DNA from 4 places in the Streptomyces sp. NPDC049915 genome. Region 3 is predicted to be linked to each of the others. Evidence: riboswitches for the same ligand, from Rfam matches in the RefSeq annotation. Region 3 holds a riboswitch; each other region holds the start of a gene.
The links. Region 3 has a riboswitch for cobalamin ahead of AB0J12_RS05540 (CbtB-domain containing protein). Riboswitches for the same ligand answer to the same signal wherever they lie in the genome.

Region 1 (7,171 bases), on a different contig from region 3:
CGGCCGCTTCGGCTCCAAGGGGCTGTCGCTGGCGGTGGCGTTGACCGGCATCCTCGCGACGATGCCGTACATCGCGCTCCAGCTCGTCGGCATCCAGGCCGTGCTGGACGTGATGGGTGTCGGCGGCGGCGAGAACACCAACTGGTTCGTCAAGGACCTGCCGCTGCTGATCGCGTTCGGCGTGCTGGCGGCGTACACCTACTCGTCGGGTCTGCGCGCCCCCGCGCTGATCGCGTTCGTGAAGGACGCGCTGATCTACATCGTCATCGCCGTGGCGATCATCTACATCCCGATCAAACTCGGCGGGTTCGACGACATCTTCGCCAAGGCGGGCCACGCGTTCAGCCAGGTCAACCCGGCCACCGGCAAGCCGCGCGGCGCGCTCGCCCCGCCGGAGGCCGGCCAGTGGACGTACGCGACGCTGGCGCTCGGCTCGGCGCTGGCGCTGTTCATGTACCCGCACTCGATCACCGCGACGCTGTCCTCGCGCAGCCGTGAGGTGATCCGGCGCAACACCACCATCCTGCCGCTGTACTCCCTGATGCTGGGCCTGCTCGCGCTGCTCGGCTTCATGGCGATCGCGGCCGGCGTCAAGGTGCAGAACACTCAGCTGGCCATTCCGCAGTTGTTCGAGAACATGTTCCCGGACTGGTTCGCGGGCATCGCGTTCGCGGCGATCGGCATCGGCGCGCTGGTGCCGGCGGCGATCATGTCGATCGCGGCGGCGAACCTGTTCACCCGCAACATCTACAAGGACTTCATCAAGCAGGACGCCACGCCGAAGCAGGAGGCCCAGGTCTCCAAGATCGTCTCCCTGCTGGTGAAGGTGGGCGCGCTGGTCTTCGTCCTCACCATGGACAAGACGGTCGCCATCAACTTCCAGCTGCTGGGCGGCATCTGGATCCTGCAGACCTTCCCGGCCCTGGTCGGCGGCCTGTTCACGCGCTGGTTCCACCGCTGGGCGCTGCTGGCCGGCTGGGCGGTCGGCATGGTCTACGGCACGCTGGCCGCGTACGGGGTGGCCTCGCCGACGCAGAAGCACTTCGGCGGCTCCGCGAAGGAGATCCCCGGCATCGGCGAGATCGGCTACATCGGCCTCACGGCGTTCGTGCTGAACGTGGTGGTGACCGTGGTCCTCACCTTCGTCCTGAAGGCCGTGAAGGCCCCCGAGGGCGTCGACGAGACCAGCCCGGAGGACTACACGGCGGACGCCGGCGACCCGGGCGTCCAGACCGAACTCCCCCCGGCCACGGCGGGCGCCGTAGGTCACTGACAGCGGAATCCCGACGGGCCGCCGGAGAAATCCGGCGGCCCGTCGTCGTACCCGTGGGGCACACTCGCCGTCATGGACATCGTGATCCGGCCCGTCGCACCCCACGAACACGCCGCCCTCGGTGAGATCACCGCCCAGGCCTATCTCCAGGACGGGCTCCTGGACTTCGCCGCGAGCGACCCCTACCTCGGCGAGCTGCGCGACGTCGCCAAGCGCGCCGCCGCGGCCGAGGTCCTGGCCGCCACAGCGGACGACACCGTCCTCGGCGGCGTCACCTTCGTACCGGCCGGCGGGCCCATGGTCGACATCGCGCGTCCCGGCGAGGCCGAGATGCGCATGCTGGCCGTCGCCCACGCGGCCCGCGGCCGGGGTGTCGGCGAGGCGCTCGTACGGGCCTGCGTCGAGCGGGCCCGGGCCGTCGACGGCTGCGGTCGGCTCGTCCTGTCGACCCAGCGGACCATGCACACCGCCCACCGCCTCTACGAACGGCTGGGCTTCGTCCGTACGCCCGAGCGGGACTGGAATCCCCTGCCGGAACTCGACGACATCACCCTGCTCACCTACGAGCTGACGCTGTGAAGCCACCGGGACACAACATCTGGGGGTGAGACGACAGCCCGGCACTAGATGTATGCTCATGCTCGCTGTCGCCGCAGGGGAATCCGGTGCGAATCCGGAACTGTCCCGCAACGGTGTACATGCGTGCTTCGCGCACGCTGGTTCAGTCCGAGGACCTGCCGACAGTGCACCCGGCCACCCGGCCGGTGTGTCCTGACGTCCGGGCCTCGTGGGATGGGCCGGTGGACGCGACGCCGCGTGCGCTCGTGTGCTGCCCCCTGCCCTCCGCAAGGCCCCGTGCCGAGCGAGGGAGAGCCCCACGTGACCATCGCGCCAGCCGATCCGGCCTCAGCCGGCCAGCGGGAGCACGACGGCCCCGGTGCCGCGCTGCTGCGCACCCTGACCGAGCTGACCACCGACCTCCCCGACGCCGACCCCGGCCGGGTCGCCGCCGCCGCGCTGCGCGGCCGCTCGGCGCACGCCGACGAGGCGGAGCTGCGGGAGCTGGCCACGGAGGCCGCCGCCGGACTCATCTCCGAGGACCCCGCCTACTCCCGGCTCGCCGCCCGCCTGCTCACCCTCACCATCCGCGCGGAGGCGGCCTCCCAGGGCGTCACGTCGTTCACCGGGTCGGTCGCCGTCGGCCACCGCGAGGGGCTCATCGCGGACCGGACCGCCGACTTCGTCCGGCTGCACGCCGAGCGACTGGACGCGCTGATCGACACCCACGCCGACGACCGCTTCGGCTACTTCGGCCTGCGCACCCTGCACAGCCGCTATCTGCTGCGGCACCCGATCACCCGCAAGGTGATCGAGACGCCCCAGCACTTCCTGCTGCGGGTGGCCAGCGGGCTCGCCGAGGACGACACCGTCCGCTCCGCCGAGGAGGTCGCGGCGCTCTACGGGCTCATGAGCCGCCTCGACTACCTGCCCTCCTCCCCCACCCTCTTCAACTCCGGCACCCGGCACCCCCAGATGTCGTCCTGCTACCTGCTCGACTCCCCGCTCGACGAGCTGGACTCCATCTACGACCGCTACCACCAGGTCGCCCGGCTCTCCAAGCACGCCGGCGGCATCGGGCTGTCGTACTCCCGTATCCGCAGCCGCGGTTCGCTGATCCGCGGCACCAACGGGCACTCCAACGGCATCGTGCCGTTCCTGAAGACGCTGGACGCCTCCGTCGCCGCGGTGAACCAGGGCGGGCGGCGCAAGGGCGCGGCCGCGGTGTACCTGGAGACCTGGCACTCCGACATGGAGGAGTTCCTGGAGCTGCGCGACAACACCGGTGAGGACGCGCGCCGTACGCACAACCTGAACCTCGCGCACTGGGTCCCGGACGAGTTCATGCGCCGGGTGGGCGCCGACGCGTCGTGGTCGCTGTTCTCTCCGGCCGACGTGCCGGAGCTGGTGGACCTGTGGGGCGAGGAGTTCGACGCCGCGTACCGCAAGGCGGAGGACGCGGGGCTGGCGAAGAAGACGCTTCCGGCCCGTGAGCTGTACGGCCGCATGATGCGCACCCTCGCGCAGACCGGCAACGGCTGGATGACCTTCAAGGACGCCGCCAACCGCACCGCCAACCAGACCGCGCTGCCGGGCCACGTCGTCCACTCCTCCAACCTTTGCACGGAGATCCTGGAGGTCACCGACGACGGTGAGACGGCCGTGTGCAACCTCGGCTCGGTCAACCTCGGCGCGTTCGTGGCCGACGGGGACATCGACTGGGAGCGGCTGGACGCCACCGTCCGCACCGCCGTCACCTTCCTCGACCGCGTCGTCGACATCAACTTCTACCCGACGGAGCAGGCGGGCCGCTCCAACGCCAAGTGGCGCCCGGTGGGCCTGGGCGCGATGGGTTTGCAGGACGTCTTCTTCAAGCTGCGGCTGCCGTTCGACTCCCCCGAGGCCAAGGCGCTGTCCACCCGGATCGCGGAGCGGGTCATGCTCGCCGCGTACGAGGCCTCCGCCGACCTCGCCGAGCGCAACGGCCCGCTGCCGGCCTGGGAGAAGACCCGCACCGCGCGGGGTGTGCTGCACCCCGACCACTACGACGTGGAGCTGACCTGGCCGGAGCGCTGGGCGGCGCTGCGGGAGCGGATCGCCGGGACCGGCATGCGCAACAGCCTGCTGCTGGCCATCGCGCCGACCGCCACCATCGCCTCCATCGCGGGCGTGTACGAGTGCATCGAGCCGCAGGTGTCGAACCTGTTCAAGCGCGAGACGCTGTCCGGCGAGTTCCTCCAGGTGAACTCCTACCTGGTGGCCGAGCTGAAGAAGCTCGGCGTATGGGACGCCCGCACCCGTGAGGCGCTGCGCGAGTCGAGCGGCTCGGTGCAGGACTTCGCCTGGATCCCCGAGGACGTGCGGCAGCTGTACCGCACCGCGTGGGAGATCCCGCAGCGCGGTCTGATCGACATGGCGGCGGCACGGACCCCCTTCCTCGACCAGGCGCAATCCCTCAACCTGTTCCTGGAGACGCCGACGATCGGCAAGCTCTCCTCGATGTACGCCTACGCCTGGAAGTCCGGGCTGAAGACGACGTACTACCTGCGCTCGCGCCCGGCGACGCGCATCGCCCGCGCCGCCCGCGCGCAGGCCACCGTCCCCGTTCCCGTCCAGCAGGTGACCTCCGAAGAGGCCGTCGCCTGCTCCCTGGAAAACCCCGAGTCCTGCGAGGCCTGCCAGTGACCACCCGTAACACGAACCTCCTCGACCCGGGCTTCGAGCTGACCCTGCGCCCCATGCGCTACCCGGACTTCTACGAGCGCTACCGGGACGCCATCAAGAACACCTGGACCGTGGAGGAGGTCGACCTCCACTCGGACGTCGCCGACCTCGCGAAGCTGACGCCGGCGGAGCAGCACCTCATCGGCCGGCTGGTGGCGTTCTTCGCGACGGGCGACTCGATCGTCGCGAACAATCTGGTGCTGACGCTGTACAAGCACATCAACTCCCCCGAGGCGCGCCTGTACCTGTCGCGGCAGCTCTTCGAGGAGGCCGTGCACGTCCAGTTCTATCTGACGCTGCTGGACACCTATCTGCCCGACCCGGACGACCGGGCGGCCGCCTTCGACGCGGTGGAGAACATCCCCTCCATCCGGGAGAAGGCCGGGTTCTGCTTCAAGTGGATCAACGAGGTGGAGAAGCTGGAGCGCCTGGAGTCCAGGGCCGACCGGCGCCGCTTCCTGCTGAACCTGATCTGCTTCGCCGCGTGCATCGAGGGCCTGTTCTTCTACGGCGCCTTCGCGTACGTCTACTGGTTCCGCAGCCGGGGCCTGCTGCACGGTCTCGCCACCGGCACCAACTGGGTGTTCCGCGACGAGACCATGCACATGTCGTTCGCGTTCGACGTGGTCGACACCGTCCGCAAGGAGGAGCCGGACCTCTTCGACGAGGAGCTCGGGCAGCAGGTCACCGACATGCTCGAGGAGGCCGTGGAGGCCGAGCTGCAGTTCGCGCGCGACCTGTGCGGCGACGGCCTCCCCGGCATGAACACCGACTCGATGCGCCAGTACCTGGAGTGCGTCGCCGACCAGCGCCTCACCCGCCTCGGCTTCGCTCCCGTCTACGGTTCGGAGAACCCCTTCTCCTTCATGGAGCTGCAGGGCGTTCAGGAGCTGACCAACTTCTTCGAGCGCCGCCCCTCGGCGTACCAGGTGGCGGTGGAGGGCACCGTCGACCTGGACGAGGACTTCTGAGCCGCGGCTACTTCAGGACCACGGTGTCCCCGGCCGACACGGCGAGCATGGTGGTCGACGTGCCGGGGCAGTACCAGCGCCAGTCGCCGGCCGCGGAGGCGGTGACCGTGGTGCTGAGCCGGCCGGTGCTGCCCGTTGTCACGGTCTTGACCGTGGTGTAGCGGGTGGTGCCGGCCTTGCGGAACTGGAGCTGGACCGGCTGCCCGGCGTAGCCCTGGTACCTCAGGCTCTCCCGGTTCGCCCGGCTGAGCGTTCCGGTGACGGTCAGCTGTCCGCCCTTGCGCACGGGCTCGGGCGCTGCGTCGTCGGTGAGTGTCGTGGCCCGCTTGACGGAGTACCGGGCGATGTTGTCGGAGATCCAGTAGTCGCCGTCGTTCGCTTTGACGGTGGCGTTGACCTGCCAGAGGCCGGCGACCCGGTTGGTGTCGATGTCGTCGCTCGCCGGCATCCAGGCGGGCGTGGCCTTCATGGTGGCCGTGCACACCGAGGTGGTCGCCGACTTCTTCGCGCAGGTCGTGCCGGACCACTCGATGAAGCCGTAGGCGTTCGACACGTTCATCGTGCTGACGCGGCTGACGCCCTTCACCCCGGAGTCGTCCCGGATGGTGAGGACGACCGGGAACGTGATCTCCTTCGCGGTCCCGATGCCCACGGGGTGACCGCCGTTGACGACGGCCCCCACCACCCGGATGTCCCCCCGCCCCTCGGCGTGGGCGCCGGTCGCGGTGAGGAGCACGAGGGCCGCGGCGCCGCTCGCCGTGGCCCAGGCCGCTCTTCGCCGGATGCCGTTGCTCATGTTTCCCTCCCCTGCGCTCGATCACCGTGATCGATTGCGTCAGCGGGACGTTACATGCGGGGTCGGACAGTGCGGTGTGCCTGGATGCGCGGGCTGGTCCGGCGGGGGCTCTGCGCGCGGGGAGCGGGGTGCGCGGCCTCCCGGATCTGCCGGTCCATGCGGCGGTCGCGCACGACGCCGAGCACGGACGGCAGGACGAGGAGGACCAGGATCCCGAGGGTGAAGAGCATTCCGATCAGGCCTTCGATCTGGTTTCCGTTCATGGACACCACTCTCGCGCGGGACACTCCTTACCGTGAGTGGCAGTACTGCCGCAGACCCTCGAATTACTGCCACCGGCGAGGCACACTGGCAGCATGCTGAAAAACGTGGCCGCCGTCCTGCTCGACGGTGTGCATCCCTTCGAACTCGGGGTCGTGTGCGAGGTCTTCGGACTCGACCGCAGCGACGACGGACTGCCGGTGTACGACTTCGCCGTCGTCTCCGCCGAGGGCCCGGCGCTGGGCACGCACGTCGGCGGGCTGACCTTGTCCACGCCGTACGGCCTGGACCGGCTGGAGGAGGCGGATCTGATCGCCGTCCCGGCCGGCGACGACTTCACGCACCGCATCTATCCGCCGGCGCTGCTGGACGCCCTGGTACGAGCGGTGGAGCGCGGGTCACGGGTGCTGAGCGTGTGCTCCGGCGTGTTCGTGCTGGGCGCCGCCGGGCTGCTGCACGGGCGGCGCTGCGCGGTGCACTGGCACCACGTCGAGGAGCTGCGACGGCAGTACCCGCGGGCGGTCGTCGAACCGGACGTGCTCTACGTCGACGAGGACCCCGTGATCACCTCGGCGGGCACCGCCGCCG
Region 2 (7,171 bases), on a different contig from region 3:
TCCCAGTTGGACCGCTGCCTGGGTCGCATCGGAGGGGACGTCCGAGAGGCCGCCGTTGGTCAAGGTGAACGCGTCGGTGCCCTGGCGGACCGCCGCTACGTCGAGGGTGAGGACCGTCGGCTCCTCCGTGTCCTCGGCCGGTGGGGCCGTCACCGTGACGCGCAGGCCTTGCCTCGCGTCCCCGACCGGGGGCAGGGAGGCGGTGGAGATCTGGACGTCCTGGGCCACGCCCCGTGCCGTCGCCGCCGTGAAGTGCGCGCATCTCTGCGGCACCGTCGCGAGCCACGCCAGCGTCCGGTCGACGTCGGCGCGCGGCTGGGCCGAGACCTGGTAGCGCAGTTGGGCTCCGGTGTCGGTGTCGTCGAGGCCGACGAGCGCGCGGGCCGGGGAGCCGAGGAGGGCGTCGGAGTACAGGGCGTCCAGGAAGCGGGCGCAGTCGCCGGGTGCGCCCGTCGTCTTCAGCATGCCGTCCCGCCAGGTCGCCGCGCCCCGCGTGGGCGTCCACCCCGGGCCGAGGTCGGTGTCGGTGATCAGGACCGCCTGGGCCTGCGCGGCGGTGAGCGCGGGGGCGGTGGTGGGGGAGGCCGGCGCGGAGCGGGTGGCAGACGACGCGGTGGTGGGGGCGGAGGTGGGGCCCTCCTCCATGTCGAAGTAGCGGCCCGAGCAGGCGGTGGCGGTCAGGAGGGTGGCGGCGGCGAGCGTCAGGGCTGCGGGGAGCGGAGGTCGGGGCATCGGGGCTCCTGGGCGGGGCGGGGTGCGTAGGTCCAGGTCAGCACCGTGATCGCCGGGCGACCAGCGCACAGGACCGTCCGGGCGACAAAAACGCTCGCGGGGGGAGGTGCGCTTGGGTACCGTCGTCGTATGCAGCGCGTACAGGCCGTGTCCACGACGACGCCGGAGAGTGTCCCGGCGCGCTGACAGCTGACCGATGTCGCGAAACCCCGGGGCGGGCGCCCCGGGGTTTCGCGTGCGGGGGCTCGCTCCGTTCCAGGAGAAGGAGCCTGCCATGCACGACCACCGCCGTCTCGGCCGCGAACTGGACCTGTTCGGCACCGACCCGCTGATCGGGGCGGGACTGCCGTACTGGCTGCCCGACGGGGCCGTCGTGCGGCACACCCTGGAGAGTTATGTCCGGGACGTGGAGCGCGCCGCCGGCTACCGGCACGTGTACTCGCCCGTTCTCGGCAAACGGGAGCTGTACGAGATCTCCGGGCACTGGGAGCTGTACCGCGACGACATGTTCCCGCCGATGCGGCTGGGGGCGGAGGAGGTCGTGCTGCGGCCCAGTCTGTGTCCGCATCATGCGCTCGTCTACCGGTCACGGTCCCGCAGCTACCGGGAACTGCCGTACCGGCTGGCCGAGTTGGGCGGCATGTACCGGTCCGAGCTGTCCGGGGTGCTGGGGGGTCTCACCCGGGTGCGGGCCATTCAGCTGAACGACGCGCACATCTTCTGCACCCTCGACCAGGCCGTCGGCGAGGCCCGCGCCGCTGTGGAGCTGATCGCCCGCGCCCATGCCGACCTCGGCATCCGGGGCGCCCGGTACCGGCTGTCGCTGCCCGGGGAGGGCGGCAAGTACGTCGCCGACCCCGAGTTGTGGCGGCGCGCCACCGGCATGCTCCGGGAGGTACTGGACGGGATCGACCACGAGGAGGCCGCCGGCGAGGCCGCGTTCTACGGGCCGAAGATCGATGTGCAGGTGGCCGATGCGGCGGGGCGGGAGTCGACCCTGTCGACCGTGCAGATCGACCTCCATCAGCCGGAGCGGTTCGGCCTGTCGTACGTCGGCGCGGACGGGGCCAGGCACCGGCCCGTGATGGTGCACCGCAGTGTCATCGGCAGTGTCGAGCGGGTGGTCGCGCACCTGCTCGAACAGCACGGCGGTGCCTTTCCCGCCTGGCTGGCGCCCGTGCAGCTGGTCGTGCTGCCGGTGTCGGCGGAGCAGGAGGGGCGGGCCCGGGAGGTCGTGGAGCGGGCGGAGGCCGCCGGACTGCGGGCCGACGTCGCGGTCGAGGGGAGCCTGGGGGCGCGGATCCGGGCGGCGCGGCTGGTGCCGTACCAGGCGGTGATCGGTGCGCGGGAGGACGCGGCCGGGGAGGTGTCGCTGCGGCTGCGGGACGGGCGGCGGGCGGGGCAGGTGCCCGTGGCGGAGCTGGTGCGGCGGGTGGCGGAGGTGGTCGGGGCGCGCGGGATGGAGCTGTGGGGCTGAGCCGCCGGGGCGCTTATCGTCGGGGGACGACGGAAGGAGCTCCTGGTGGCCGGTCAACCCATCCCCGTGATCATCGACTGCGATACCGGTGTCGACGACGCCCTCGCCCTGCTGTTCGCGGTACGTCATCCCGGTCTGGATCTGCGCGCGGTGACGTGTGTCGCCGGGAACACGGACGTCGACGGGGTCGTACGCAACACGCTGACCGTGCTGGAGCAGGCGGGGGCGCCGCAGATCCCGGTGGGGCGGGGTGCCGAGCGGCCGTTGATCGAGCCGGCGCGTTCGGCCCGGCATGTGCACGGCCACGACGGCATGGGCGATCTGGGGCTGCCCGCGCCGGCCCGCCGGCCCGCCGACGTCGACGCGGTGACGCTGCTGCGGCGGGAGATCCTCGCGAGCGAGCGGCCGGTGACCCTGATCCCGACGGCGCCGCTGACGAACATCGCGCTGCTGCTGCGCACCCATCCGGAGGTGACCCGCAACATCGAGCGGATCGTCTTCATGGGCGGCGCGGTCACCACCGGCAACGCCACGCCGGTCGCGGAGTTCAACGTCTGGCACGACCCGGAGGCCGCGGCGATCCTGCTGACCGCGGGGGTGCCGATCACCATGTACGGCCTGGACGTGTTCATGCGGGTCGTGGTGCCGGGCAGCGATGTGCACCGGATGCGGGCGAGCAGTGAGCCCGGGACCCGGCTGGCCGGTGACCTGCTGGCCCACCGGCCGACCACGCAGGGCGGCGAGCCCGAGGCGGAGGAGGCGGGCGGCCTCGGCGACGCGGGCGCGGTGTGCGCGGTCGCCGATCCGGCGGGCCTGACGACGCGGCTGCTGCCGGTGGAGGTGTCCCTGGCCCCGGGTCCTGGCCGGGGGCAGACGGTCGTCGACCGGCGCCCGCGCCCCGGCGAGTCCGAGATCCACGAGGGCGCCCGCGAACAGCCCCTGGTGGACGTGGCGCTGGAGGTCGACGTCGACCGGTACGTGAAGCTGTACCTGGAGACCGTCGAGCGTTAATCGGCGGCGGAGGCCGCCCAGCGTTCCTCCACCCTGGCCAGCCTCCAGTACGTCAGCGCCACCGCCCACACCAGGACGAACAGGCCGACGATGAGATAGCCGACGCTGTCCAGGTCGATCCCGGCGATCCAGCCGGTGACGCCGTCGCTCAGGCCGAACTTGTCGTGCAGCACGCCGACCAGCTCGATGGTGCCGATGACGAACGCGACGGCGATGGACAGGCCGGTGATGGCGAGGTTGTAGAACACCTTGCGGACCGGATGGGAGAACGCCCACTGGTAGGCGAAGTTCATGAACGTGCCGTCCAGGGTGTCGAACAGGCACATGCCGGCCGTGAACAGCAGCGGCAGGCACAGGATGGCGTACCAGGGCAGTCCGGCGGCCGCGCCCGAGCCGGCCATCACCATCAGGGTGACCTCGGTGGCGGTCTCGAAGCCGAGGCCGAAGAGGAAGCCGAGCGGGTACATCTGGCCCGGCCGGGAGATCGAGCGGGTGAGGCGGCCGAGGAAGCGGTTCATGAACCCGCGCGAGTCCAGGTGCCGCTCCAGCTCGGACTCGTCGTACGTGCCCGCCCGCATCGACCGGAACACCTTCAGGATGCCGAACAGGGCGACCAGGTTGAGGGCGGCGATGAGGTACAGGAAGGTACCGGCCACGGTCGTGCCGAGGAAGCCGAGCACCTGGTGGGTGGTGGACCCCTCGTCGGTGACCCGGTCGGCGAGCTGGGTGCCGCCCGCGATCATCACCGCGAGGACGATCACCACGCTGGAGTGGCCGAGCGCGAACCAGAAGCCGACGGACACCGGGCGTTTGCCGTCGGCCATGAGCTTGCGGGTGGTGTTGTCGATGGCGGCGATGTGGTCGGCGTCGAAGGCGTGCCGCACGCCCAGGGTGTAGGCGGTGACGCCGAGGCCGATGCCGAAGGCCTTGGTGCCGACCTCGTAGTGGCCGGGTACCACGAGGAGGAAGAGGATCCCGAAGGCGACGACGTGCAGGGCGGCGATGGCGGCCATCAGCCCGGCGGTCTTCACGGTGTCCTCGCGGCGCCATGTGAAGGTGGCCTTCGCGGTCGTCGTCGGGGCAGGGTCGGGCAAGGTCATCCGGTCACGCTCCAGCACCTCGTGGATCTCTTCGTGAGCTGCCGTGGCCGGTCTCCTGGCTGACGAGGTGGTGCGTCCGCCGTCCCTGCCTTCCCGGTCGCACGACCAGTGGCCCGGCGTGAGCCGGACGGGACGAGAACTCCCCGATCACAGTGGCGAGGGCCGCGCCGGTTTCCCACCGGCTTCCCGAACACCACGGCCCGCCCACGGTAGGGGGGCCGAGGGTCTTCTGCATAGCTGCACAGCTGTGCAGGTATGCAAGATCACAATCGGGGCGGGAGAATGCGGGCATGCACCTCGTGCCCCCCGACCGCGCCGACCGCCGCACCATCGACGGTCACCGTGTCTGTGACGCCATCGCGGCCATCGGCGACGCCGCCCACGTGCGTGCCTGGGCCGACCGCTTCTCGCTGCTCGCCGACCCCAACCGGCTCGCTCTCCTGCTCGCCCTGCACCGCACCGGCCCCCTCGCGGTGTCCGACCTGGCGATCGCGACGGGCATGAACGACCCCGCCGTGTCGCAGGCCCTGCGGCTGCTGCGGGCGTCCGGGACGGTGGCGGGCGAGAAGCAGGGCCGGGTGGTCCGTTACCGGGTGGTCGACCCGGACGTGCGGACCCTGCTCGCGCGGTGCACCGCCGACGGCGCCTGACCCGCGCACACGGGCACGTTCCCTTGCGGGGTGAAGTGGACAGTCATCTCACTGTCGTGCCCGAACCGGCGAACGGAGACCGCGTGCCCGATCTCTCCTCCCGCGACCCCGACTGGTGGCGGCAGGCCGTCGTCTACCAGGTCTACCCCCGCAGCTTCGCCGACGCCGACGGCGACGGTCTCGGCGACCTGCGCGGGATCACCGACCGCCTGACCCACCTGGCCGCGCTCGGCGTCGACGCGCTGTGGCTGAGCCCGTTCTACCCCTCCGAACTCGCCGACGGCGGCTACGACGTCGCCGACCACCGTGCCGTCGACCCGCGCCTGGGCACCCTGGACGACTTCGACGCGCTCGTCGCCGAGGCGCACCGGCTGGGCCTGAAGGTCGTCGTCGACATCGTCCCCAACCACACCTCGCACCAGCACACCTGGTTCCAGGAGGCCCTGCGCGCCGGGCCGGGTTCGCGCGCCCGCGAGCGGTACGTCTTCCGGGACGGCCGCGGCGTCCACGGGGAGCTGCCGCCCTCGGACTGGCAGTCGGTGTTCGGCGGCAGCGCCTGGGAGCGGGTGCCGGACGGGCAGTGGTACCTGCATCTGTTCGCCCGCGAGCAGCCCGACCTGAACTGGGCCGACGAGGAGGTACGCGCCGACCTGCGCGCCACCCTGCGCTTCTGGGCCGACCGGGGCGTGGACGGCTTCCGCGTGGACGTCGCCCACGCCCTGGCCAAGGACCTGAGCGAGCCGCTGCGCGACCTCGGCGCACCCGAGCTGAGCGACGAGGCGGCCCTGACGGTGCTGCCCCCGGGCAGCCACCCCTTCTACGACCGCGACGAGGTGCACGAGATTTACCGGGACTGGCGCCGCCTGCTCGACGCCTACTCCCCGCCCCGCGCGGCCATCGCCGAGGCATGGGTGCCGGGGGAGCGCCGCGCGCTGTACGCCCGGCCGGACGAGCTGGGGCAGGCGTTCAACTTCGAGTTCCTGCAGGCTCCCTGGCACGCGGACGCGCTGCGCGAGGTCATCACCGCGTCGCTGGCCGGCGCCCGTGCCGTCGGCGCCACCGCCACCTGGGTGCTGTCCAACCACGACGTCGTGCGGCACGCCTCCCGGCTGATGCTGCCACCGGGCACCGACGACAACGCCTGGCTGCTGTCCGGCGGGCACGCGCCCCGGATCGACCCGGCGGCCGGGCTGCGCCGGGCCCGCGCCGCGACGCTGCTGATGCTGGCGCTGCCCGGCTCGTCGTACCTCTACCAGGGCGAGGAGCTGGGGCTGCCCGAGGTCGCCGAGCTGCCGGCCGAGGTCCTCCAGGACCCGATCTGGGAGCAGACGGGCCATGTCCGCAAGGGCCGCGACGGCTGCCGGGTGCCGCTGCCGTGGACGGTGAGCGGCCCGTCGTACGGCTTCGGGGCGGGCGGCGCCTGGCTGCCGCAGCCGCCGTCCTTCGCGTCGTACGCCGTGCAGGCGCAGGACGGCACGGAGGGCTCGACGCTGGAGCTGTACCGGGCCGCGCTGAAGCTGCGCCGCAAGCTGGCGCAGGGCGAGGAGCTGCGGTGGGCCGAGGACGTCCCGGACGGTGTGCTCGCCTTCACCCGGTCGGAGGGCTGGCGGTGCGTCGTCAACCTGTCGGAGCGCGCGGTACCCCTGCCGGCCGGCGAGGTCCTGCTCGCCGGCGCCCCGCTGGAGGACGGCCGGCTCGGCCCGGACACCACGGTCTGGCTGGGTTAGGCCCTGAGGTCTGGATCATCCCGGCGTCGCGGGTCCTAGCGCACCGTCGGGGACGGGTCGCCGGGCAGCGGGACCGGGGTGGCCGTCGCGGTCGGGGGCGGGGTGAGGACGACCTGCGGCTGGCCCCCGGGCGGGGGCGGCGGGGTGACGTCGTTCGAGGGCAGCTTCGGCGGGGCGGTCTGCTGGAAGAGGGCCTGGTCGAAGTTGACCAGGCCGGTCTTCTCCATGACCGTGATGTGGTCGAGGACGGTGTCGTTGGCCTGGTCGGCCAGCGCGCGCACCAGCGTGTTCTTCGTCGTGGAGCGGATCTTCGCGATCGTGTTGAAGATCGAGCCGTGCGTGATGCGCAGGATGTTGGCGAAGTCGGAGTCGAACTGCCGGCCGCTGTCCGCGTTGAGGGTGGCGATGAAGCCCTGCTGCTGCGGGCTGGGCAGGTTGGGCAGGGTGATGTTCAGCATGGGCGCGACCCTGCGG
Region 3 (7,171 bases):
CCGCTCACACCGGTTCGGGTTGCGGTTCCGGTTGCAGGGCGGGGGCGGCCGTCGGTTCCCAGAGTCTGGTGGTCCGGACGTAGCCGTAGATCACCGAGGTCATCGCCAGAATGAGAAGCGGCCCGAACACCCCCGGGTGTCCGGCCATCTCCATCGGCAGAAAGCGGTACGACAGCAACAGCGCGGCGAAGACCGCGGTGCCGTGGACGACCAGTCCGATTCCTGCACGGTCCCAGCCACGGTCGGCGGCGCGCAGTCCTGCCTCGATGGTGAGCGCGAACACCACGCCGGCGACGAGATCCACGCCGTAGTGATAGCCGAAGCCCAGCGTGGCGCAGAGTGTGGCGGTCAGCCAGAACGCGCCCGCGTAGCGCAGGATGCGTGGGCCTTGCCGGGTATGGATGAAGATCGCGGTGGCCCACGCCGTGTGCAGGCTGGGCATGCAGTTGCGGGGCGTGAGGTCGTCGTAGGACACCGGGTGCAACGCGGTGATCTGCGGCGGTGTGTGGGGCCACACATCGGCCACGGCCCACTGCACGCCACCGGTGCCGGAGGCGCCCGGGCCGTAGGCGAAGACCGGACCGACCACCGGGAAGATCATGTAGATGGCCGGGCCGAGGAGGCCGATCACCAGGAAGGTGCGCACCAGATGGTGGCGGGGGAAGCGGCGCTCGGCCACCACGTTCCGCAGCTGGTACAGAGCGACGACGATCGCGGCGACCGCCAGCTGCGCGTAGATCACGGCGAGAACAGGGCTGCCGACCGGATCGGTGGCCGCCAGGATCCTGCCTGCCACCCACGACGGGTTGCCCAGTGCGTGATCGGCGGTCGCCACATACGGGTCGAGCACCGACGGGTGGGCCTTCGCCGTGACCAGCAGCCAGGTGTCGCCGGTCTTGCGGCCGGCCACCAGGAGCAGGCCCAGCCCGACGCCCTTGAGCAGCAGGACGCGTTCGGCGCCGGTGCGGCGCGTCACGGCGATGACGGCGCAGCCCAGCATCACCCACAGCGCGCCGTTGCCGAAGCTGTGCCCGTCGGTCATCTTGACGCCTGCCGCCCATCGCACGAGCACGAAGACGACGTCTATGCCGATCGCGACGCCGGCGGCGACAAAGCGCTGCCGCCAGGTGAGCACGACCATCATCAGCGCCAGGCCGCCGTACAGCGGTCCCGGTTTCGGCGCGAGTATCACACCGCTCAGCTGGTCGGTGATCGGTCCCGGTTGGCCGTAGTGGCGCGCGGTGATCTCCAGCGCGACGAGGAGTCCGAGAGCGGCCAGACCCGCTGCGCCCCACAGCATCACTCGCCGTTGACGCCACGCGATCAACGGACTGCTGTCGTTTGTGCGCGGAAATTTCCGCAACGCTCTAGATATCAATCTATTCGGCCAATTTATTCGTTATGGGTTCAGTGGGTGGGAGCGATGAAATCCATCACCGCGAGTCCGGACATGCTAGGGGAATGGTGCGGGGCGGCTTTTCTCCGGTCAGGGGGATCAGGGCTGGGGGTAGGAGCTGGTCCGGTACCGGCTGCGGAATTCGGCCAGCAGCTCGTCGGTTGCTTCGGCTCCGGCAGTGACCGCGGCGTGGACGTCACGGAAGTAGTTCTCATAACCCGCGGGCGTGTAGAGACACAGGGCGCGGGCGGTGACCGGGCCCGCGTTGCGGAAGCCGTGGGGGGTGCCACGGGTCGCGGCGAGCAGATCCCCGGGGCCGGCTGTCACCTCCCCGTCCCCGGGTGGAGGGTGAGCTCACCCTCGAGCACGTAGAAGTACTCGTCGTGCCCGTCGTGCACGTGCGGTCGGGCGCCGACGGTTCCGGGCGCCAGGGTGAACTCCTCGAAGGCGAAGTGTCCGCCCGTGTGCTCACCGGTCAGGCGGAAGAAGTGCGCGACACCGGCGACGTCTATCAGCTCGCCCTCCGCAGGGCGGCGCAGCAGCGGACGGGCCGCGGCCCGGGAGTGATCATCTGTCATGCGGGCATTGTGGCTCAGGGGCGTGTCCCCCGGTCTCTCGATCGGCGTGCGCCCGCGGGAGACGGAGAGGGAACAGGAAGACGCGCGCGACCCGTGCCGGCAGGACTGTCACGGCAAAGTCCGTTCTGAGCGGGCCCGGGACGCGACCAAGCCGCCGACGCGGTGACACGGTGACGCCGCCACGCGGGCACCCTGCACACGCCCGGGCGGCTGCGGCGGCGACATGCGCCGGGCAGCTCCCCAGGTCTCTCGCACGGGCAGAACGGCATGGCACAGTGGCCCTATGTGCGGCCGCTTCGTCTCCACCCGCAGTCCGCAGGACCTCAGCCACCTCTTCCACGTCGCCGAGTGGCGGCCCGACGAGACTCTGGCGCCCAGCTGGAACGTCGCCCCCACCGACGACGTCTACGGCGTCCTGGAACGCGCCCCTCGCGCCGAGGGCTCCGGTGCTCCCCCGCGCAGGGAGCTGCGGCCGTTGCGCTGGGGGCTGGTGCCGTCCTGGGCCAAGGACCCGTCCGTCGGCTCCCGGATGATCAACGCGCGCATGGAAACGGTCCACGAGAAGCCCGCGTACCGCCGCGCCTTCGCCCGGCACCGCTGTCTGCTCCCCGCCGACGGCTTCTACGAGTGGACCGAGGCCAAGGACGCCACCACCGGCAAGAAGCGCAAGCAGCCGTACTTCATCCACCCCGCCGACGGGCAGATCATGGCACTGGCCGGTCTCTACGCGTACTGGCGCAACCCTGAGGTCGACAACGACGACGACCCCGCCGCCTGGCTCACGACCTGCACCATCATCACCACCGAGGCCACCGACGCGGCCGGCCGGGTCCACCCCCGCATGCCGCTCGCCCTCACCCCGGACCACTACGCCGCCTGGCTCGACCCCCGTCACGACGACGCCGAGGAGCTGCGCGCCCTGCTCACCCAGCCCGCCGGCGGTCACCTCGACGCCCGCCCCGTCTCCCCTGCCGTGAACAACACCCGCAACAACGGTCCGCAACTTCTGGACGAGGCCACGCCGTAGCCCCGCCGGCGAGGGCTGAGGACCTGCCGTGGCCCGCCGTGACGCGGGCTGTACGGCGCGCACCGGCGCGGAAGCTGCGCGTCGGACGGGTGCTACTTTCGCACCCGCACCGCACCCCCACCCCATGACAGCCACAGCCGGAGCAGCCAGGTGACCAGCCGTGTTCTCTTCGTCTCGCCCGCCTCGAGCCCGTCGCTGCGGCAGGCCCGCTTCGACGACGGTGACGCGATCGACGACGTGGGAGCGGCCCGGGCCCGGGCCGCAGCAGGGTCCCTTCCCCCTGCCGCCCGCGTGCTGACGTCGCCGGGTGTGCGCTGCCGGCAGACCGCGGAGGCGCTCGGCCTCGACGGCGCGCGGACGCCGGAGCTCGGGGCCTGGGACGTGGGCCGTTGGCGTGGTCTGACCCTGGACGAGGTGGGCGCCACCGAGCCGGAGGCGGTGGCCCGTTGGCTCGCCGATCCCGACAGCGCGCCGCACGGGGGTGAGTCCGTGCACGAGTTGTGCGTGCGGGTCGGCCACTGGCTGGACGGCGCACGGGACTTCGACGGCCGTACGGTCGCCGTGGTCGAGCCGGAGGTGGTTCGGGCCGCGGTCGTGCACGCCCTGGGGCTGGGCGCGGCGGCCTTCTGGCGGCTCGACGTACCGCCATTGACCGTCACCGAGCTGAGCGGCCGCTCGGGACGCTGGAATCTCCGGCTCGGGCGGCACCTGGCCGCGTCGGACACACCTTCGCCACGCTGAGTGCGCACGGATGCGACGAAGGGCCCCGCGGATGGTTCCGCAGGGCCCTTCGTCGTCCGGAACGAGTCAGTGCGCGGCCGGAACCGTTCGCCCGGTGTCGGCCTTCGCCGGCCCGGGGTTCAGCAGGCGTTCGGCCAACTCGCCGAAGAGCAGGCCGAATCCGGCCCACATCGCGGTCTGGATGCCCAGCGCGGAGAGCCGGAACCGCCACAGCAGGGCGGCCGGGAAGTCCTTCGGCACCTCGTTGACGGCGGGTAGGAACTGGTAGGCCAGGCCGATCACCGCGGCGAACGCGGCCACCGCGACGGTGGTCGCCCACCAGGTGCCCATGACCGCCTTGAGCCGCTTGCCCACCAGGGTGGCGGCGACCGCGAGGAGGACGCTGAGCAGCATCATCAGGAAGTAGAGGGTGGTCCGCTTGCCGATGGTGTCGGGGTCGCCGACCGACGGCGGATTGGCCGGGTACTTCAGGAACGGCACGACGTAGACGGTCAGGAGCGCACAGCCGGACAGCAGCAGTGCGGTGGCCCGCGGACCGAAGCGGCCGACCCGGCCGAGGGCGAAGGCGTACGCGAGCGCGGCGATGCCGCCGAAGGCGACCCCGTAGACCAGGACACCGGTGGCGAGACCGGCGGTGGACTGCAGGGACCGGGAGACGGCCTCCATCTCGTGCTCGTGGGAGTGGGCGTCCTCGAAGGCGATCGCCTTGTCGACGCTGGGCTCACCCAGGAGGTAGGCGACGACGAGGGCGAGCACGCCGGCGGCGAGGCCGGCGAGCATGCCCCGCACGAGGAGGTTTCTTACCGTTGCGGAGTTCATGGGTGCGCGGCGTCCCTGACGTCAGTGGCAGGGGAAACCGAGCAGGTGGCGGGCGTCGTGCACCCACTCGTGGACGTCCGTGCCGTCGAACACGGCGGTGGCGCCCTGCTCGGCGCCGACGAAGTACAGCAGGACCAGCATCAGGACGCCGGCGAAGACCGCCCAGGGGGCGATCGCCTTCAACGGCAGCGTGGCGGGAACAGCGGGGGTGGTGGCAGTCGGCTGGGCGACGTGCTGGGCCATGGCAGGGCCTCCTCTGGGAGTTCGCGTCCCATCTCGGTGGTGCACTGGACGACGGCCACGGGTCTGACTCGCGAGCACCCCTCCTCAGGGCTTCGCATACAGTGGCGCGACCGTGCCGGATTCCCACCGGCTTCCGTCTCGCCGTCGTCGATATCGGACAGACCGTACCGCGTGACGCGTGCATGGCCAAGACGGCCTGGCCCGGCGTGATCTTCCTCTCGGACCGGGCCGGGGCGACCGGGCCGGGGGCGGCGGACTGAGCCGGACGGCGGGCCGGGCGTCATGAGGGACGGATCAGGCGGCCTTCTGCGAGGCTGCCGCGTCGGGATGCAGATCGTCGAGGGTGAGCCGGTGGGCCGGAGGGTCCGGCAGGACGACCCGGTGGGTGGTGCGCAGATCGGGGCCGACGTGGAGGAGCTCACCGGACTCCATCGGGCGCCAGTGCGGGTTGTCGTCCATGCGCTCGCTGGCGACGATGACGGCGGGGTGGTCGGCGAGGGGCGCCGAGTGGACGCGCATCCGGCCGTCGCTGCCGCTGTGGTCGAGGTGCCTGCTGCCGTGCTGGCCGCCCGCCGGGCGCTGCAGGACGTACAGGCCGTGGGTGTCCGGGTAGCGCAGTGCCCACAGCTCCTGTGGGGTGATGAGGATCAGGTTCATGGCGTAGACGGGCAGGTGCTCGGCGATCCAGCGGGCGGCCTGGCGGATGCCGGTGGTGACGTCGCCGTCGTGTCGTCGGGTCTCCCGGCTGATCAGGGCGAAGAAGCGCTCGGAGTCGGTGTCGCCCCGGACCAGTGAGCGGTCCTCCCCCAGGTGGTCGTCGAGTGCGTCGAGGCCCTCGATCACCCCGTTGTGCGCGAAGAGCCGCCCCTCCTGCTCGAAGGGATGGGTGTTACGGACATCCAGGCTGCCGGTGGAGGCGAAGCGCACATGGGCGATGAAGGTCGCCGACTCCTCCTGCCGGGCCTCCCGTGCGAAGGCGCGGTCGCGGTAGGCCGCGATGGGTGCCTTGGCGACGCGGGGGGTGCCGTCGGCGGTGAAGTGGCCGAGGCCGGTGCCGTCGGGGTCGCGGTGGCTCTGCTTGCTGAGACTGTCGGGGGCGTCCAGGAGCCAGAAGGTGGCGTGCGTCCGTCGCGGAGCGCTGCTGAGGCCGAACAGGCGGCACACGGGAACCTCCTCCGTCGGGGCCCTCCGCGGCGCGCGGGGGGCGGGTGGGGGCCTCGGCCGAGTGCCCCCACCCGCCCCGGGTACGCGTCAGGCCCAGGGGGTGGTTACGGCCCAGCTGGTGTCGTCGGCCCAGAGTGCGGCGTTGTCCCAGGCGTGGGATCCTCCGTCACCGGCGATGTAGACGGCGTGTTCGTAGTGGCGCAGGAAGTCGGCGGGGTAGTTGGCGGACCGGAGCGACACGCCCTGCCCGTTGTGACCGGTCTGCGGGCAGAACGTGGCGTCCTGCCGGGACAGCGCGCTGCTGTCGATGGTGTCGACGCGCAGCCGGAAGTCGTAGTGGCGCAGGTACTGGCCCGGCTTGTCGGCGGACTCGAAGGAGACGCAGGAGGCGTCGCCCAGACCGGCCCGCACGATCCAGGTGGCGGCCGCCTTGTCGGCGGAGGAACTGGAGGACGACACCGCCGAGATGGCCGCGTTGCTGTCCGCGCTGTCGTGCCGGAGGTACTCGCCGGTGCAGCAGGACGTGGTGGCCCGCAGCGACACCCTGGCGCCCGCCGTGAGGCCGCCGGCCGGTGCGGGGGCCGTGTAGCCGACCGCATTGATGTCGGCCTGCACGGCGTTCTCGGTCGCGTCCGACGGGTAGCCGGAGGTCATCACTCCCTCGTAGAAGGTGCCGGCGGATCCGTTGCTGTTGTCGCCGCCGATACCGAGGATGATGGCGCCTTCCTTCTTCATCGGGTTGTAGCCCGAGGCGTTGGGGCGCGGTCCGCTGTAGTAGGTGGACAGTCCGCCGGACTGCGCGTTGCCGGCGCGGATGGCCCACTTGTTCGAGCCGCCCTTGACGATCGCGGTGAGGAACCGGTGGCTGACGCTGGGGTCGTTCGCGTTGTAGCCCGGGTTGACGCCGGAGAACAGGCCGTTCTCCAGGTCGGCCATCACCCAGGGGCCGTTGCCGGTTCCGTAGCCCCACACCTTGATGTTGCCGAAGTAGATGGCCTCCATCGTGCCGTTGCCGTTGTCCCGGCTGTTGGTCTCGGCGTTGCCGTAGTCGAAGCAGCAACCGCCGTTGTAGTGGCTGCCGTCGAGGATCGCGTACATGCCCTCCGGCTGGTCTCCGGTCGCGATGCCGCTGGTGTGGTTGTTGCGGTAGCCGGTGCCGGGGGCGATGAAGACGCCGTACGCCTTGTGGCCGCCGACGGTGAC
Region 4 (7,171 bases), on a different contig from region 3:
GACGTACACCGGGACCTCGTCCGGGCCCTGCTCCTTGAAGGAGAACGGCACGGTGATCAGCCGGCCGTCGAACTCCGGGATGGCGACCTGCATCGCCGCGTCCATGGGGGACAGGGCGGCGTCCGACTCCTCCCAGGCGCTCTTCGACGACGTCAGGCACAGGCCCTGCAGCACCGGGACGTCGAGGTCGGCGAGCGCGCCGATGTCCCAGGCCTCCTCGTCGCCGCCCGCGGAGGCCTGCGAGGCGTGCGTGCCGCCGGCCGCGAGCACGGTGGCGACCAGCGCGTCGGCGCGCGTGAGGAGTCCGTACAGCCCCGGGTCCGCGCCGCGGAGCGAACCGCAGTACACGGGCAGCGCGTTGGCGCCCTGCGCCTCGATCGCCTCGCACAGGGTGTCCACGAAGGCGGTGTTGCCGCTCAGCTCATGGGCGCGGTAGAAGAGCACCCCGACGGTCGGACGGCCGTCCTTGAGCGCGTACGAGCCGTGGACGCCGTACTCCGGCATCGTGTGCGGCTCGTCGAACCCCTCACCGGTCAGCAGCACGGTGTCCGACAGGAACCGCGACAGCTCCAGCAGGTTCCCGGGACCGCCCTCGACCAGGTACCGCAGCGCCTCCGCGACCACGCCGGCCGGCACGCTCGACTCGGCCATCAGCTCGGCGTCCGGGACGGCCTCGCCGCCCAGCAGCACGGTCGGGATGCCGGACGCCTTCAGCGCGGCGAGCCCGTCCTCCCAGGCCCGCTTGCCGCCCAGCAGCCGTACGACGGCGAGGTCGGCGCCCTCGATCAGCGCCGGGAGCTCCTCGGCGACGTCCACGCGGGTCGGGTTGCCGATCCGGTAGTCCGCACCGGAGGCCCGGGCCGCCAGCAGATCCGTGTCGGCGGTGGACAACAACAACACTGTGCTCATGCGGGCGCTCCCGGTGGAATGAAAGGCAGTCCTTGCGGCGCGCCGGACTCGATGAGCCGCCACAGCGCGTCCGTGTCCGCGTGCTGTTCGATCAGGTCGCCGAGCCGGTCGAGCTGCTCCTCGCGCAGCGCGGCGAAGGAGGTGTCCGGCGCGGGCACGAAGCGGCGGCCCGCGGCGGCGGCCACCTCGCGCAGGAAGGCGCGGCGGAAGCCGTCGGACTCCAGCGAGCCGTGCCAGTGGGTGCCCCAGGTCTGGCCGACGCGGCAGCCGTCGAGGAAGGGCTCCCCTCCCGTCACGGAGCCGATGCCGTGGTGGATCTCGTACCCCTCGACCCGCTCACCGAGGGCTTCCCCGTCCGGCCGGGTCAGGGTCTTCTCGCGGGCGAACCGCACCCGCACGGGCAGCACGCCGAGCCCGTCGACGGCGCCGGCGCGCGACTCGACCTCGTCCTCGATGTGTTCACCGAGGATCTGGAAACCACCGCAGATGCCGAGCACGGGCCGCTGCTCGGCGGCCCGGCGCACCAGGGCGTCGGCCAGGCGGCGTTCGCGCAGCCACTGAAGCGCCCGCACCGTCCCGCGGGTGCCCGGGATCACCACCAGGTCGGCGTCGGCCAGTTCCTCCGGCCGGTCCACGAACCGCACGACCACGCCCGGTTCGGCGGCCAGCGCGTCCACGTCGGTGAAGTTGGACATCAGCGGGATCGCGCAGACGGCGACCCGCAGGACGTCCTCGCCGACGGGCGGGGAGACGGCCGACTCGCGGACGGTGCCGCGCAGGGACACCCTGAGGCCGTCCTCCTCGTCGATGCCGAGCCCGTGCCGGAAGGGCAGGACGCCGTAGGTGCGCCGCCCGGTGAGACCGTGCAGCATGTCCAGGCCCGGCTCCAGCAGGGAGACGTCACCGCGGAACTTGTTCACCAGGAAGCCGGCGAGCAGTTCCTGGTCCTCGGGTGAGAGCAGGGCGAGCGTGCCGAAGAAGGACGCGAAGACGCCCCCGCGGTCGATGTCGCCGACGACGAGCACGGGCAGCCGCGCGCCCCGCGCGATGCCCATGTTCACGATGTCGGTCCGGCGCAGATTGATCTCGGCCGGCGAGCCCGCCCCCTCGCAGATCACCGCGTCATACGTGCCCCGCAACTCGGCCAGGCACTCCAGGACCGTGCCCAGCAGCTTCTGCTGGCGTCCGCCGTGGTAGCCGCGTGCGCTCATCTCGCCCACCGGCTTGCCCAGCAGCACCACTTGGCTGCTCTGCTCGCCGCCGGGCTTGAGCAGCACCGGGTTCATCAGCGCGGTCGGCTCGATCCGGCAGGCCTGGGCCTGCATGGCCTGCGCCCGCCCGATCTCGGCGCCCTCGCGGGTGACGAAGGAGTTCAGGGACATGTTCTGCGCCTTGAAGGGCGCCACCTTCACGCCCTGCCGCACCAGCCACCGGCAGATCCCGGCGGTCACGACGCTCTTGCCGGCGTCGGAGGTGGTGCCGGCGACGAGGAGACCGCCGTTCATCGATCGCGCCCCTTCCCGATGACGTTCATCGATCACGCCCCTTCCGGATGAGGCGTGCGCCCGCGCACACGCCGAGCGCCAGCCAGCTCACGCGCCGGGACAGCCGTACCGCCCGCGCGATGTCCTCGGTCCCGACGGCGCGCCCCTGCGGGTTCAGCACGGGCCGGTGTTCCACGCGCCCGCCGTACGACAGGGTGCCGCCCAGCCGCAGGCCGAGCGCGCCCGCGAAGGAGGCCTCCACGGGGCCCGCGTTGGGGCTCGGGTGCTTCACCGCGTCCGCCCGCCACGCCCGTACGGCGCCACGCCGGTCCGGGCCGGTGAGCACGGCGAGGGCGGCGGTCAGCCGGGCGCCCGGCCAGCCGGCCACGTCGTCGAGGCGGGCGGAGGCCCAGCCGAAGCGCCGCAGCCGCGGCGACTTGTGACCGACCATCGCGTCCAGGGTGTTGACGGCCCGGAACCCGAGCAGCCCGGGCACCCCGCCGACGGCGCCCCACACCAGCGCGCCCACGACGGCGTCGGAGGTGTTCTCGGCGACCGACTCGACCACGGCCCGGGCGATCCCGTCGGCGTCCAGCGCCTGCGGGTCACGGCCGCACAGATGGGGCAGCCGGGCCCGCGCCGCCTCCACGTCCCCGGCTTCCAGGGCGCGCCCGATGGCGCCGGCCTCGCGTGCGAGGGAGGTCCCCCCGACCACGGACCAGGTGGCGGCGGCGGTCAGCGCGACCGAGGCGGCGGGGGAGCGGCGCACCGAGCGGGCGGCCACGCCCCCGAGCGCGACGGCGCCTCCGGCGCAGACGGCGGTGTGCAGGGCGCCCCAGCCGCGGTGGTCGCGCCACAGGGTGCGCTCGACGGCGTCCGCGGCCCGTCCGAACACGGCGACCGGGTGCCCGCGGCGCGGATCACCGAGGAGGAGGTCACCGAGGAGGCCGGCGGCGGCGCCGTACGCGAAGACGCGTTCGGCTCGCATCGGGCTCAGCCGGCCGTGGGGTCGAGCGGAGCGTCGCTGATGGGCCTGGTCCTCAACCGGCAGCCGCGCATGGCGTCATGTCCTCACTCAGGGTGTCCGCGCCCTGGTTCGAAGGAGGTTCGGCGGTGAGAGTTCCTGGCTCCCGGGGTTGCTCACCCCGGTGACAGTGGCGGGACCGCGCCGGACTTCCACCGGCTTCCTCTCCTGCACGCCGCAAACTTGGCTCCGGCAGTCCACCACGGCTGTCAGAGGGCCGTCAACTTGCCCTTGACCTGGGGCGGAGGAGTGTGGGCAGGCCCACACGGAGACGACCTGCCAGGTCACAAAGGAACGCGGGGTGCCGCTCGGGCACCCCGCGTTTTCGTCGATGAGGCCGGTCAGGCGACGATCAGGCTGATGCCGTACGCCACCGCCGCCGCGCACGCCGCGAAGCAGGCGTACGCGCCGGTGACCGTGAGGGCGGCCGAACCGCCCTGCGCCTGGACCCGCTCGCGGCGGGACAGGCCCATGATGCCGAGGGTGAACAGGGCCACCAGACCCACGGTGACCATGAGGCTGACACCGAAGACGGAGCCGAGGGCCGCCCAGTCGATCTTCATGCTGCTTCTCTTCCTTCGTACCCGAAAGCGGCGGTCAGACGGCCGGGGCCGGATTCGCGGTGGCCGGCTGCTCCGCCGTCGCGGCGGCGGGGGCGGGGATGGTGGCCGTCAGGCCGTCCGTGACCGCCGGGCCGGCGGCCGGAGGCGGGGTCACGGCGGCGATCGCGGTGGTGACCACGCCGGCCGGCTCCTCCTCCACGGCGTTGACGTTGGTGTGGTCGACGACCTCGCGGCGGGAGACCTTCCAGATGCCGAAGCTGGCGGACACCAGGAAGACGGCGACCAGCGCGGTGCCCCAGGCGCCGAAGCCGGTGACGTACTCGGCGAGCGCGCCGACCAGCGCGGCGGCCGGCAGGGTCAGCACCCAGGCGACGAGCATCCGGGTCGCGGTCGACCAGCGCACAACGCCGCCCTTGCGGCCCACGCCCGCGCCCATCACGGAGCCGGAGACGACGTGCGTGGTGGACAGCGAGAAGCCGAGGTGGGAGGAGGCGAGGATGGCGGTGGCCGCGCTGGTCTGGGCGGCGAAGCCCTGCTGCGGCTGCATGTCCGTCAGGCCCTTGCCCATGGTGCGGATGATGCGCCAGCCGCCGATGTAGGTGCCGAGCGCGATGGCCAGGCCGGCGGAGAGGATCACCCAGGTGGGCGGGTCGGAGTCGGGCGCGACGGCGCCGCCCGCGACCAGGGCGAGGGTGATGATGCCCATCGTCTTCTGCGCGTCGTTGGTGCCGTGGGCGAGGGAGACCAGGCCCGCGGAGGCGATCTGGCCGGCCCGGTAGCCCTTCTGGGCGGCCTTGCCGTCGGCCTTCTTGCCCAGCGTGTACGACAGACGGGTCGCGACCATCGCCGCGACGCCGGCGACGACCGGGGCGGCGACCGCGGGCAGCAGCACCTTGGTGACGAGCACGTCACCGTGGACGGCGCCGAAGCCGGCGGAGGCGACGGTGGCGCCGATCAGACCGCCCATGAGGGCGTGCGAGGAGCTGGAGGGCAGGCCCACGAGCCAGGTCAGCAGGTTCCAGAGGATCGCGCCGACCAGGGCGGCGAAGATGACCTCGGGACGGATGCCGTTCTCGTCGACGAGACCCTTGGAGATCGTGTTGGCGACCTCCACGGAGAGGAAGGCGCCCACGAGGTTGAGGGCGGCGGACATGGCCACGGCGATCTTGGGCCGCAGCGCGCCGGTCGAGATGGTGGTGGCCATCGCGTTGGCGGTGTCGTGGAAACCGTTCGTGAAATCGAACGCGAGAGCGGTGACGACCACAATCGCGAGGATCAGCGAGAAGCTTTCCATTTACCCAGGCATTCGTTCGAAGTCATTGGCGGGTCGAACGTAGGTAACGTGGGTGAACGGAAGGTGAACTGAGTCGGGCGTCTCGATGTCGGAAAGAGGGGGTCGCTGCTCCGTTCCCCCGCCCACGGCCCGGGCGGCACACGGGCCGGGTGCCCGGCGCGGGGCGTCGTGGCCGTGCGCGGGTCCGGGGAGGAGATTTCCGTCACCCGGGGCTGGCAGGATCGCGGCATGACGGAGCAGCGGTGGGAACGGCGGGGCGGACGGGTGGCCGACGAGGGGGACGACGCCGAGCGGGAGGCCCTGGCCTGGGCGGATCTGGTCGCCACGGCGCGCCGGACCGTCGCCGACGGACTGGTCGTGGGCACCTCCGGCAATGTCTCGGTACGCGTCGGTGACCTGGTGCTGGTCACGCCGTCGGGCGTGCCCTACGACCGGCTGCGGCCGCAGGACCTGACGGCGGTCGACCTCGACGGCCGGCAGGTGCGCGGCATCCTGGTGCCGACGAGCGAGCTGCCGATGCACCTCGCCGTATACGGCACCACGGACGCCCGGGCTGTGGTGCACACGCACGCCGTCCACGCCACGGCGGTCTCGACGCTCGTGCCGGAGCTCCCGCTCGTCCACTACATGGCCGCGGCCCTCGGCGGCCCGGTCCGCGTCGCCCCCTACGCGACGTACGGCACGCAGGAGCTGGCCGAGAACATGCTGCGGGCCCTGACCGGCCGCACCGGCTGCCTCCTGCAGAACCACGGCACGATCGCCTACGGCGCCACCCTCGACCAGGCCTACGACCGCACCGCCCAGCTGGAGTGGATGTGCCGGCTGTGGCTGACGGCGTCCTCGGTCCCGGGCCTCGCCCCGAGCCTGCTGACCGAGGAGCAGCTGGCGGAGGTGGGGGAGCGGCTGCGGGGGTACGGGCAGCGGGGGTGAGCGCGGCGCGGTGGCGGCGAGGACCGGGTTGATCACTCCGCATGTCACTTCCGGTGGCTTGGGACGGACCACGCCGGGAAACTGGTTCCCGTGCGCACTGTCAAAGCGACGGCCGCTGCCGTCACCGCCGTGATGGGTGCCGGGGCCGCAGCCGTGGTCGCCGGCCGACTCGCCAGCGACGCCGCGCTCAAGGCGCCGCCGGGCCGGCCGCTGCCGACCGAGCCCCGGCTCACCGTGCATGCCACGGCCGCCGGCCGGATCGCGCTCACCCGCGACCTGGCCACCCTGCGCCCCGGTACCTACGGACTCGCCGGCGACGGCAGTCACGCGGTCGTGGGCCAGGTCCTGGACTCCGCCGAGCACACCGCCGACACCGTCGTACGGCGTCTGGAGCGCGTCACGCACGGCACGCTGGAACCGGGCGACAAAGTGTGGCTCACCGCGAACCTGCACGTCGGCGACCCCCGGGCCGCCCTCGGCCTGGAGCACGCCGACGTCGACGTGCCCGGAGAACTCGGCCCGCTGCCCGCCTGGTTCGTTCCCGCCGCCCGGGACACCTGGGTGATCGCCGTGCACGGCCTCGCCACCACCCGGGAGCTCCCCATGAACGTCATGGGCATGCTGAACCGGCTGCGCCTCCCGGTGCTCGCCCTCGCCTACCGCGGCGACCTGGGCGCCCCCCGCCCTCCGGACGGCCTGAACCACTTCGGCGAGACCGAGTGGCGCGACGTGGACGCCGCGATCCGCTACGCGGTGCGCTACGGCGCCCGCCGGGTCGTCCTCTACGGCTGGTCCACCGGAGCCACGATGGCGCTGCGCGCCGCTCAGCTGTCCGGGATGCGGGAGCACGTCTCGGGGCTCGTGCTGGACTCCCCGGTGCTCAGCTGGCCGACCACACTGCGCTCCCTGGCCCTGGCCCGGCGCACGCCGGGCGCGCTGCTGCCGCTCGCGGTGCGCGCCGCGCAGG

Region 1: it holds a riboswitch for cobalamin, as region 3 does, so the genes downstream of both, AB0J12_RS04155 (ribonucleoside-diphosphate reductase subunit alpha) here and AB0J12_RS05540 (CbtB-domain containing protein) in region 3, are expected to answer to the same signal.
Region 2: it holds a riboswitch for cobalamin, as region 3 does, so the genes downstream of both, AB0J12_RS17735 (HoxN/HupN/NixA family nickel/cobalt transporter) here and AB0J12_RS05540 (CbtB-domain containing protein) in region 3, are expected to answer to the same signal.
Region 4: it holds a riboswitch for cobalamin, as region 3 does, so the genes downstream of both, AB0J12_RS30210 (cobalamin biosynthesis protein) here and AB0J12_RS05540 (CbtB-domain containing protein) in region 3, are expected to answer to the same signal.

What each region holds. Positions count from the first base shown of each region.
Region 1 is NZ_JBFAMH010000002.1:386,759-393,929, forward strand. Features, by position in the region: gene mctP (monocarboxylate uptake permease MctP) at 1-1,273, shown strand, start outside; gene AB0J12_RS04150 (GNAT family N-acetyltransferase) at 1,346-1,852, shown strand; cobalamin riboswitch at 1,898-2,030, shown strand; gene AB0J12_RS04155 (ribonucleoside-diphosphate reductase subunit alpha) at 2,153-4,516, shown strand; gene AB0J12_RS04160 (ribonucleotide-diphosphate reductase subunit beta) at 4,513-5,526, shown strand; gene AB0J12_RS04165 (hypothetical protein) at 5,534-6,322, opposite strand; gene AB0J12_RS04170 (hypothetical protein) at 6,373-6,585, opposite strand; gene AB0J12_RS04175 (helix-turn-helix domain-containing protein) at 6,679-7,171, shown strand, end outside.
Region 2 is NZ_JBFAMH010000009.1:73,564-80,734, reverse strand. Features, by position in the region: gene AB0J12_RS17750 (hypothetical protein) at 1-732, opposite strand, end outside; gene thrS (threonine--tRNA ligase) at 929-2,209, shown strand; gene AB0J12_RS17740 (nucleoside hydrolase) at 2,255-3,220, shown strand; gene AB0J12_RS17735 (HoxN/HupN/NixA family nickel/cobalt transporter) at 3,217-4,320, opposite strand; cobalamin riboswitch at 4,348-4,533, opposite strand; gene AB0J12_RS17730 (metalloregulator ArsR/SmtB family transcription factor) at 4,611-4,970, shown strand; gene AB0J12_RS17725 (glycoside hydrolase family 13 protein) at 5,054-6,697, shown strand; gene AB0J12_RS17720 (DUF4142 domain-containing protein) at 6,733-7,171, opposite strand, start outside.
Region 3 is NZ_JBFAMH010000003.1:157,886-165,056, reverse strand. Features, by position in the region: gene AB0J12_RS05570 (phosphatase PAP2 family protein) at 5-1,300, opposite strand; gene AB0J12_RS05565 (hypothetical protein) at 1,496-1,723, opposite strand; gene AB0J12_RS05560 (cupin domain-containing protein) at 1,720-1,974, opposite strand; gene AB0J12_RS05555 (SOS response-associated peptidase) at 2,258-3,001, shown strand; gene AB0J12_RS05550 (histidine phosphatase family protein) at 3,152-3,742, shown strand; gene AB0J12_RS05545 (CbtA family protein) at 3,809-4,561, opposite strand; gene AB0J12_RS05540 (CbtB-domain containing protein) at 4,583-4,804, opposite strand; cobalamin riboswitch at 4,841-4,985, opposite strand; gene AB0J12_RS05535 (class II glutamine amidotransferase) at 5,099-5,968, opposite strand; gene AB0J12_RS05530 (alpha-L-arabinofuranosidase B) at 6,056-7,171, opposite strand, start outside.
Region 4 is NZ_JBFAMH010000023.1:50,262-57,432, reverse strand. Features, by position in the region: gene cobN (cobaltochelatase subunit CobN) at 1-909, opposite strand, end outside; gene AB0J12_RS30215 (cobyric acid synthase) at 906-2,414, opposite strand; gene AB0J12_RS30210 (cobalamin biosynthesis protein) at 2,440-3,381, opposite strand; cobalamin riboswitch at 3,488-3,634, opposite strand; gene AB0J12_RS30205 (hypothetical protein) at 3,759-3,980, opposite strand; gene AB0J12_RS30200 (inorganic phosphate transporter) at 4,015-5,274, opposite strand; gene AB0J12_RS30195 (class II aldolase/adducin family protein) at 5,503-6,204, shown strand; gene AB0J12_RS30190 (alpha/beta fold hydrolase) at 6,295-7,171, shown strand, end outside.